2 regions of the Pantoea sp. sgz302252 genome follow, and region 1 is predicted to be linked to the other one. Evidence: predicted binding sites of a transcription regulator. Region 1 holds the regulator's gene; the other holds the start of a gene.
What was found. The regulator LexA, encoded in region 1, represses DNA repair genes until DNA is damaged. The targets are predictions, from matches to a motif close to TNCTGTATGTACATACAGNA.
Positions count from the first base shown of each region.

Region 2: the regulator LexA is predicted to act here: its motif matches at 2,439-2,458, upstream of uvrB (excinuclease ABC subunit UvrB).

Region 1 covers NZ_JBLFJW010000011.1:136,687-141,705, reverse strand. Annotated here, with positions in the region: gene plsB (glycerol-3-phosphate 1-O-acyltransferase PlsB) at 1-833, opposite strand, end outside; gene ACLW56_RS11005 (diacylglycerol kinase) at 962-1,330, shown strand; gene lexA (transcriptional repressor LexA) at 1,440-2,048, shown strand; gene dinF (MATE family efflux transporter DinF) at 2,135-3,493, shown strand; gene ACLW56_RS10990 (RHS repeat-associated core domain-containing protein) at 3,692-5,019, opposite strand, start outside.
Region 2 covers NZ_JBLFJW010000009.1:8,578-13,596, forward strand. Annotated here, with positions in the region: gene bioC (malonyl-ACP O-methyltransferase BioC) at 1-400, shown strand, start outside; gene bioD (dethiobiotin synthase) at 393-1,082, shown strand; gene ACLW56_RS08810 (ABC transporter ATP-binding protein) at 1,057-1,779, opposite strand; gene uvrB (excinuclease ABC subunit UvrB) at 2,534-4,555, shown strand; gene pmrB (two-component system sensor histidine kinase PmrB) at 4,837-5,019, opposite strand, start outside.

The DNA of each region.
Region 1 (5,019 bases):
AGGCGGTTCCAGGTAAAGCCCAGGACGCGGTCTGTCAGGCGGATCATCTCGTAAGAGAAGTTAGCCGCAATCTCTTCCATCAGCGCAATGGCGTTCTGCTGCGCTTTTTCGTGGGAGATTTTCTTGCTGCGCGCTTCATCTTCAACGGCGCGGGCAATCGCTTTGGACGCCAGCAGCTTGTTGAACAAATCCTGACGCGCAGGCAGGCGCGGGCCTACGGCCGCCAGACGCTGACGGGCGAAGTGCGTACGTGCCACACGAGCCAGCTTCTGCGCAATAATTTTGTCTGTGCCGTGTTCGGTCGCCATGCGGCGCAGTGACACGGACGGCGAGAAACGCACGAAGCTGTCACGACCAAGCCAGGTGACGGCGAAGAACTTCTGGAAACCGTTCATCATGCGCAGTGGCGGGTTAACTTCGCCTTTTTCGCGCCCCGGAGAACGCCCAAACATCACCGAAACCGGCACCATCTGCACGTCGAGATCCGGGTTGCTGCGATGCAGGTCCAGATAGTTGTGGAACAGCTTGATGGATTCTTCTTTCGGCGTGTAATAAGTGAACGCGCGCGGCCCGCCGTGAATGAACACGTAACGCGGCAGCTCGGTTCCGTCGATCACCAGCGGCTCCAGCGGATCCGGGAGATCGTGCGCCAGACATTGGGCGCGTAACGTCAGCAGATCTGCCTTCGAGTTATAGGGCAGAACGTACATAATTGGGCGTGAGGTATCGAGTCCAAGTTCCTGGGCAGGATTTGCCGGAATGGACTTGCTTTTTACCAGCACGCTTAATGGTAAATTCAGTAATTTGTAGTAAATTCGTGGCCAGCCAGACATAAACGATGTAAAGCCTCTGGTTAATCATGCAAATGCGTCGCAAGGATAACAGAAAGTAAGCAGAATATCTGTTCTACCACTTACGGCGCGCAGGGACATTGACGTTAATAAATAAAAAGGTTCTTTTGATGGCCAATAATACCACCGGGTTAACCCGAATCATCAAGGCAACAGGCTACTCCTGGAAAGGTTTTCGTGCGGCGTGGAAGCACGAAGCCGCTTTCCGTCAGGAGGGCACCGCTGCCGTTATCGCCGTTATTATTGCCTGCTGGCTGGACGTGGATGCTATCACCCGCGTCCTGCTGATTGGTTCGGTGCTTCTGGTGATGATAGTGGAAATTCTCAACAGTGCGATTGAAGCGGTGGTCGACCGTATCGGGCCGGAGCATCACGAGTTGTCAGGGCGCGCGAAGGATATGGGGTCTGCCGCAGTTCTGCTGGCTATCTTTATTGCCGTCATCACCTGGGTGCTGCTACTGTGGTCGTATTTTCGATAGACGCCACATAATTACGCAACCGTCTGGTTTTTTGTGCGTTTTGCGGTTCCAAATTCGCCATCAACTGTATATACTCACAGCATAACTGTATATACACCCAGGGGGCGGAATGAAAGCGTTAACGACCAGGCAGCAAGAGGTGTTTGATCTCATCCGGGATCACATCAGCCAGACGGGCATGCCACCGACGCGTGCGGAAATTGCACAGCGCCTGGGATTTAAGTCCCCTAATGCGGCTGAAGAGCACCTGAAAGCGCTGGCGCGTAAAGGCGTGCTTGAGATTGTCTCCGGGGCTTCTCGCGGCATTCGTCTTCTGGTTGAAGAAGAAGCGGGCATCCCACTGATTGGCCGCGTGGCAGCCGGTGAGCCGCTGCTGGCACAGCAACATATTGAAGGCCATTATCAGGTTGATCCAGGCATGTTCAAGCCAAGCGCAGATTTCCTGCTGCGCGTCAGCGGCATGTCGATGCGCGACATCGGCATCCTTGATGGCGACCTGCTGGCGGTGCATAAAACTCAGGATGTGCGTAACGGCCAGGTGGTTGTCGCGCGCATCGACGATGAAGTGACGGTCAAACGCCTGAAAAAACAGGGCAGCACCGTTGAGCTTCTGCCTGAAAACAGCGAATTTTCCCCGATCGTGGTCGACCTGCGCGAACAGAACTTCTCTATTGAAGGCCTGGCGGTTGGCGTGATCCGTAACGGCGAATGGCTATAATCATCCTTTAGCCTTCTGCTTCGTGTTTTGAGTGGCGCAATTCTGGCGCCACTTCGTTTTACCTTTCCACTCTCACAGGTTTTCCGATGTCGCTATTCACTGCTGCGGACAAGGCATTGTGGCGTCTTGCGCTGCCGATGATTTTCTCCAATATCACTGTCCCTTTACTGGGGCTGGTGGATACGGCGGTGATCGGGCATCTGGATAGTCCTGTGTATCTGGGCGGTGTCGCAGTGGGTTCAATGGCGACCAGCTTCCTCTTCATGCTGCTGCTTTTCCTGCGAATGAGCACCACCGGCCTGACGGCTCAGGCTTATGGCGCGAAAGACCCCCAGCGGCTGGCGCGTGCTTTGGTACAACCGCTGTTACTGGCGCTGGCTGCCGGGTTCGCGATTGTCCTGCTTCGTACGCCGCTTATCGAGCTGGCGCTGCATATTGTCGGTGGCAGCGATGCGGTGCTGGAACAGGCAAGGCGCTTCCTTGAGATCCGCTGGCTCAGCGCGCCCGCTTCTCTGGCAAACCTGGTCTTACTGGGCTGGCTGCTTGGTGTGCAGTATGCTCGCGCACCGGTCATTTTGCTGGTGGTGGGGAATGTGCTGAACATCGTGCTCGATTTGTGGCTGGTGATGGGTCTGCACATGAACGTGCAGGGCGCAGCGCTGGCAACCGCGTGTTCGGAATATGTCACTTTCTTCATTGGCTTGCTGATGGTTCGGCGGGTACTGCATTTGCGTGGCATTTCGTTAGCGCTGTTGAAAGAGGCCTGGCGTGGTAATGTTCGTCGTCTGTTGGCACTCAACCGGGACATCATGCTGCGTTCGCTGCTACTGCAACTCTGCTTTGGCGCTCTGACCGTGTTTGGCGCGCGTTTGGGCAGCGACATTGTCGCGGTCAACGCCGTGTTGATGACCATGCTGACGTTCACCGCCTACGCGCTGGATGGTTTTGCTTATGCGGTTGAAGCCCATTCTGGGCAAGCATATGGCGCAAGAGATGACAGCCAACTGCTGCACGTCTGGAAAGCGGCGTGCCGACAATCCGGCTTAGTGGCACTGGCGTTTGCCATGATTTATGCCGTCGGCGGGGAGCACATTGTGGCGATGCTGACTTCTCTGCCACAACTGCGTGAGCTGGCCGATCGTTATGTTATCTGGCAGGTCATTCTGCCGGTGATTGGCGTCTGGTGTTATTTGCTGGATGGCATGTTTATCGGTGCGACACGAGGGGCGGAAATGCGTAACAGCATGGCTGTCGCCGCCGCTGGCTTTGCTCTGACCCTGTTAACCGTGCCGCTGTTTGGCAACCACGGATTGTGGCTGTCGCTGGCGGTGTTTCTCGCGCTGCGCGGGCTCTCTCTGGCATGGATTTGGCGACGTCACTGGCAACGCGGAACCTGGTTTTCACTCTCGTCGTCAGTTCTGGATCGGCATACTCCATTTTTTTGAAGCCCCCAGATGCAACCTGATTTAGATAGAGTTGGCTTGAGGTCAGTGGAGTTCGAAATGTTCAAAGTGGTGCATGATACCGATTATAATTGAGTTTTGTGGAGTATCTGTATATTCAGTCTTGATGTCAAAATACTGTAGTGGAGTCACCTGAAATACCGCAACAAACAGGTAACTCCACCAAATGTTCATTTCACACTACGCAAGTGGGAACATCGGTATTGCCTCCCCCATTGCAACTCCTGGGTTGAATTGTTTTAGCTTCATAAACCAGGGCGTTCCAAATACCGTTATCTTTGGATCCGTAAAAGTCCCCCCCACGATACTGAAGATTTTGCGAGAGGGGAAAGCATAGACACTCCTGTTCAGGGCAGTTGCAAGATTTTGTGCATTGTTACGTGCACCTGCTGGCGATCCACCACATGCAGCCAGAAAAATTGCACTGTCACTGTCGTCCAGGGCAGTGCTGTTAAGAACAGTGCGAGTAAAGTTTGCAAACTCTTCCACGCTTTTACCTTGATCCACCCAGCGCCCAGGATTGTTTGCAACCTCTACGGGGACCGCCAGGCTATCAATATTACCATGTGCTTTGACCATTCGAGTATTACGGCCATTGAACATGAACTTTCCGGAGATTGTATAGTTTGCCCCTGGATAAACTTTTTGAAACCCAGTGTTTATCTGGATAACTCTACTGGTTGAATATTTTTGCGCCAATCGCCATGTAACACGGTGTCCGATAAACATGATTGCCGGAAAACTTTCAAATAAGATGCCTGCCCCACCGAGTACTGCACTGGCAATGGTTAGCTGCTGAGCGACATTATCATCTTCCACTAAAGTCGCAGCAAGACCCGTCGCAGCACCAGCAACACCGAGGACACCTCCAGCCAGTGCTATACCACTCAACAGGAGTGGTGCCGACCCCAGAAGCGCAAGTGCACCAAGCCCAAAACTAAATATAGAAAGAACCAGTCCCAAAGAGGCAAACATTATTGCAACATCGCGTCCCTGCCCGGAGAGATCAGAGTAGGTTATGGGATCACAGATGCAATAATTGTAAGGGTTAATTCCACCCTTGCCGAAAGGACTCATAGCGTCATATTGCATAAAGCGCATCAACGAACTGTCGTACGCTCGTGTGCCATTTCCTAAATGATAAAGCTTTGTTAGATCATCATACCGGGCTCCTGCAAATCGGATGGGATCATAGGCCGCTGGAACTTCTGCATCCTTGATATAACCATAAGGGCTATATAGTAAAGGCGTAACTTCTCCTGGGGAGGGGAGCGAGCCATCGATTTCGCCAAACACCCCACCGAGGCGATCGCTGAATTGTAGTGTTTGTGTTTTCGTGTAACTACCTGAACCACCGCCCAGTACGTTCATCGTATCGACCCCGGCCGGAGTATGGATATAACTGGCAATGTGCTCATTTGTTGTTGATGTTGCCTGTTTTCTCCATGAGGTATCGAATATACTGTTGCTATAGCCAAAGCTGGTGCCATAACCACGCGATCTGACAT
Region 2 (5,019 bases), on a different contig from region 1:
GTGCGTGGCGCTACAAGAGCTCACTCGCACGGCACGTCCCGGCGGCGTGGTGGCGTTCAGCACGCTGTTGGCGGACTCGCTGCCTGAGCTGAATCAGGCCTGGCAGAGCGTCGACGGCCAGCCACACGCCAATCGTTTTTTATCGCAGGAGCACATTCTCTCGGTGTTAAAGCCGTACCGTTTTGAGCACCAGACTCAGACGTTCAGCCTGACGTTTGACGATGCGTTGAGCGCCATGCGCTCCCTGAAAGGGATTGGGGCGACGCATCTCCATGCGGGCAGAGCGGCTCAAACCCTGACGCGCAGCCATCTGCAACAGCTTCAGTTGGCCTGGCCGAAACAGCAGGGGCGCTGCGTGCTGAGCTACCACATTTTTACAGGAGTGATTTACCGTGACTGAACGTTTCTTTGTCACCGGCACCGATACCGAAGTGGGCAAGACGGTCGCCAGTTGCGCCTTATTGCAGGCAGCAACCCGTCTTCGCTATCAGACTGCGGGCTTTAAGCCTGTAGCCTCGGGCAGCGAAATGACAGCGCAAGGGCTGCGCAACAGCGATGCGGTGGCGTTGCAGCACAATAGCGCCGTCGTCTTAAGCTATGAAGAGGTCAACCCGTACACCTTCGCGGAACCCACCTCTCCGCACATTGTGAGCGAAGATGAGCAGCGCCCGATCGACATGCAGGTAATGTCGCGGGGATTACGAGCGCTCGAAGCCAAAGCCGATTGGGTGCTGGTTGAAGGCGCTGGAGGCTGGTATACGCCGCTTTCATCGTCCACAACCTTTGCTGATTGGGTTAAGGCTGAACAGTTGCCGGTGATTCTGGTGGTGGGGGTAAAACTCGGCTGCATCAATCACGCGGTGCTCACGGCGCAGGCCATTCAGCAGGCAGGGCTGACATTAGCGGGCTGGATAGCCAACGACGTTGTTCCACCTGGCAAACGGCATCAGGAATATCTGGCGACGCTAACGCGCATGCTGCCAGCGCCGTGTCTGGGGGAAATTCCCTGGCTGGAACAGGGCCCGGAGGCCGCTGAGCCAGGGCAGTATCTCACGCTCACAGCACTTCATTCTGGGTCATAAACTGTTCCAGTAGCCGGGTATCCAACTGCTGAACATTGCCTTGCGCCACGTTACGCCCACGGTGCAGCAGGCAAAATCTGTCGGCGACCCGGCTAATAAACGACAGGTGTTGCTCGGCGAGCAACACCGTCAATCCGAGCTCGCGATTCAGGCGCACAATAAAATCCCCCAATTTATGCATGAACCCTTGCCCCATGCCTCGCGTCGGCTCGTCGAGGATCAGCAGTTTCGGCTGTGTGACCAGTGCGCCAGCCAGTGCCAGCTGATATTGCGTGTCTTCACTCAGCGCGGACCCCTTCACTTGCCGTAACGGGTAGAGTTCTGGCAGGAGCTCATAGATATCGTGTCCCTGAGGCGTAAAACCGTCGCTGCCTGCTCTCTGTGCAATACGCAGATTTTCCTCGACGGTCATTTGCGAAAAAATGCGTTTGTCCTGCGGGACGTAACCGATGCCCATTGCGGCCCGTAGCGGCGGTGAAAGGGTCTGCAAATCACAAGGCGGCCCACTGGCCTCATGCCAGAAGATGCTGCCGCTTTCGATGTCCTGATAGCCCGCAATACAGTTGATGAGGGTGGTTTTTCCCATTCCCGGCAGTCCCATCAGGCAGGTGCAGCGCCCGGGTTCGAGGTCGAGGTCAACGTTCCAGAGCGTATGCTGACTGCCGTAATAGTGATTCACTGCGCGTAAACTCAACATGGGCCTCTCCTTCGTGGTGTGCCATCGGTGGCGATAAGATTCTGCAATTCCCTTGCCAGAACAGCGAAACATCCCGCCCGGCGCTTTTTTTCAGACAGAGCCGTAAGAAACCGCACAATTGACAGGCTAAAGGCGCAACGGGTGCACTTTGGCAGTGCCTGTTATGAAGCGCTGTGGTGCAGTGAGAATGCTGGATTTGCGAGCGATCTCTCAGTGCAAAATGGCAGATGCTTTACTGATTAAACGCAAAAAAGAACGATAAATATTTTTTCCCTGACGCGTTGTCTGACCTGAAGCGTTTTGCGCGAGTGGCAGGGGCGTTGGGCTGCAGACAGTTATCCACCATTCCTGTGGATAACCTTGTGCATTAGAGTTAGAAAACTAACGATGAGCGAGAGAATACGCGGCTTCCCGCCGAATTGCTGCGAAACGCGGCTTTTTAATATTTTCTTTTTTAATCAAGTGGTTGTATAAAATCAATGCCTGTAAGAAAAGTGTCACCCGCCGCCACAAAAGATTCATTACCTATATTGACAAATGTTAAAAATGGAAAAGTTCTGGGGATAACCCACCCGGACAGGTGTTTTATCTTGTCACAGCGTAAATTTCCGCCACAGTTGCTTGCTTGTGGAAGCGGTAACACAGATACGATAATGCGGTACTGTTTTTTTATCCAGTATTTTTGATTGGCAAATTTTGCTGCGGAGAGTAGAATTAAGCGTCCGCCCGTTTCCCCTTCATCAGGTTGTTACCCATGAGTAAACCGTTAAAACTGCATTCTGCTTTTCGTCCCTCCGGGGATCAGCCTGAAGCCATTCGTCGCCTGAAAGAAGGGCTGGAAGATGGCCTGGCGCATCAAACGCTGCTGGGCGTAACCGGGTCAGGGAAAACGTTTACTATCGCCAACGTGATTGCGGATCTTCAGCGCCCCACCATGATCCTCGCGCCCAACAAAACCCTGGCGGCACAGCTTTATGGCGAGATGAAAGAGTTCTTCCCAGAGAACGCGGTGGAATTTTTCGTCTCCTACTACGATTACTACCAGCCTGAAGCGTACGTCCCAAGTTCCGATACCTTTATCGAGAAAGACGCTTCGGTGAACGAACACATCGAGCAGATGCGCTTATCCGCCACCAAAGCGATGCTTGAACGCCGCGACGTTATCGTGGTGGCTTCTGTTTCGGCTATTTATGGTCTGGGTGATCCTGACCTGTACCTGAAAATGATGCTGCACCTGACGGTCGGCATGATCATCGATCAACGCTCCATTTTGCGCCGTCTGGCGGAGCTGCAATATGCCCGCAACGATCAGGCGTTCCAGCGTGGTACTTTCCGCGTGCGCGGTGAAGTGATAGATATTTTCCCTGCGGAATCCGACGACATTGCGCTACGCGTGGAACTGTTTGATGAAGAAGTCGAGCGTCTGTCGCTGTTCGATCCGCTGACAGGGCAGCTGGAATCGACCATCCAGCGCTTTACGGTGTACCCGAAAACGCACTACGTCACCCCGCGTGAACGTATTTTGCAGGCGATGGAAGAGATCAAAGAAGAGCTGGTCGACCGCCGCAAAGTGCTGCTGGAGAACAACAAACTGCTTGAAGAACAGCGCCTGTCGCAGCGTACGCAGTTTGACCTCGAAATGATGAACGAGCTGGGCTATTGCTCGGGCATTGAAAACTACTCTCGCTTTCTCTCCGGGCGCGGGCCGGGCGAGCCGCCACCGACGCTGTTTGACTACCTTCCGGCAGACGGCCTGCTGGTGATTGATGAATCCCACGTCACCGTGCCGCAAATTGGCGGGATGTACCGCGGCGACAGGGCGCGTAAAGAGACGCTGGTGGAATACGGCTTCCGTCTGCCGTCAGCGCTGGATAACCGCCCGCTGAAGTTTGAAGAATTTGAAGGCCTGGCACCGCAGACCATTTACGTGTCGGCCACACCGGGCAACTACGAGCTTGAGAAATCAGGCGGCGATGTGGTCGATCAGGTCGTGCGTCCAACCGGTCTGCTGGACCCGATTATCGAAGTGCGTCCTGTCGGCACGCAGGTTGATGACCTGCTTTCTGAAATCCGTTTGCGTGTAGCTATCAACGAACGTGTGCTGGTCACCACGCTGACCAAACGCATGGCCGAAGATTTAACCGAATATCTGGAAGAACACGGCGAGCGTGTGCGGTACCTGCATTCGGACATCGATACCGTTGAACGTATGGAAATCATCCGTGATTTACGCCTCGGCGAGTTCGACGTGCTGGTTGGCATTAACTTGTTGAGGGAAGGCCTCGACATGCCAGAAGTCTCGCTGGTGGCGATTCTGGATGCGGATAAAGAAGGCTTCCTGCGTTCTGAACGTTCGCTTATCCAGACCATGGGCCGCGCGGCGCGTAACGTTAACGGCAAAGCGATTCTCTATGCCGATAAAATCACGCCGTCGATGGCGAAGGCGATGGGTGAAACCGAGCGCCGCCGCGAGAAGCAGGAACGATACAACGAAGAAAATGGCATTGTGCCGCAGGGCCTGAACAAGAAAGTGGTCGATATTCTGTCGTTTGGCGAGAATATCGTGAAGGCCAAAGGCAAAGGCCGGGGTAAAGGGCGCTCTGCTGCCGATGTTGAAGCGGCTGAACTGGCACTGACCCCGAAAGCGCTGCAGCAGAAAATCAGCGAGCTGGAAACGCAGATGATGAAGCATGCGCAGAATCTCGAATTCGAAGAGGCGGCAGAGGTGCGAGACCGTTTACACCAACTGCGAGATCTGTTTATTGCTGCTTCGTAGAGCCACGCCGGATGGCGGCTTCGCCTTATACCGGCCTACGTTTATCCGGGGTTTGTAGGCCTGGCAAGCGTAGCGCCGCCGGGCAATGAATCAAAAATTAAGACCCCGGTCACACTCGGCGGCCAGGGTCTTAATGTTCCGTTAATGTAACCAGGCGATACTACCTTCACTTTAATGAGGGTAGCGTCATGCAAAAACAGGATTTGTTAACAACACTCACCGTTCTGGTTTCCTTTCTTATCGTCATCGGCTTTTTCCATCAGTGGATTTTGACTTACTGATTAACGCCCACGGCGGGAAAATTTCACCCACGCTTTCACGCCCGACACCGATTTACGGTTATGCAGAAAGAACTGCGCATCGTGCAACTGTGCGATGCGGGTAACAATGCTGAGCCCAAGTCCGATCCCGCCGTACCGGCTGTCCATCCGCACAAATGCTTTACTCAACTCGCCACTTTTCGC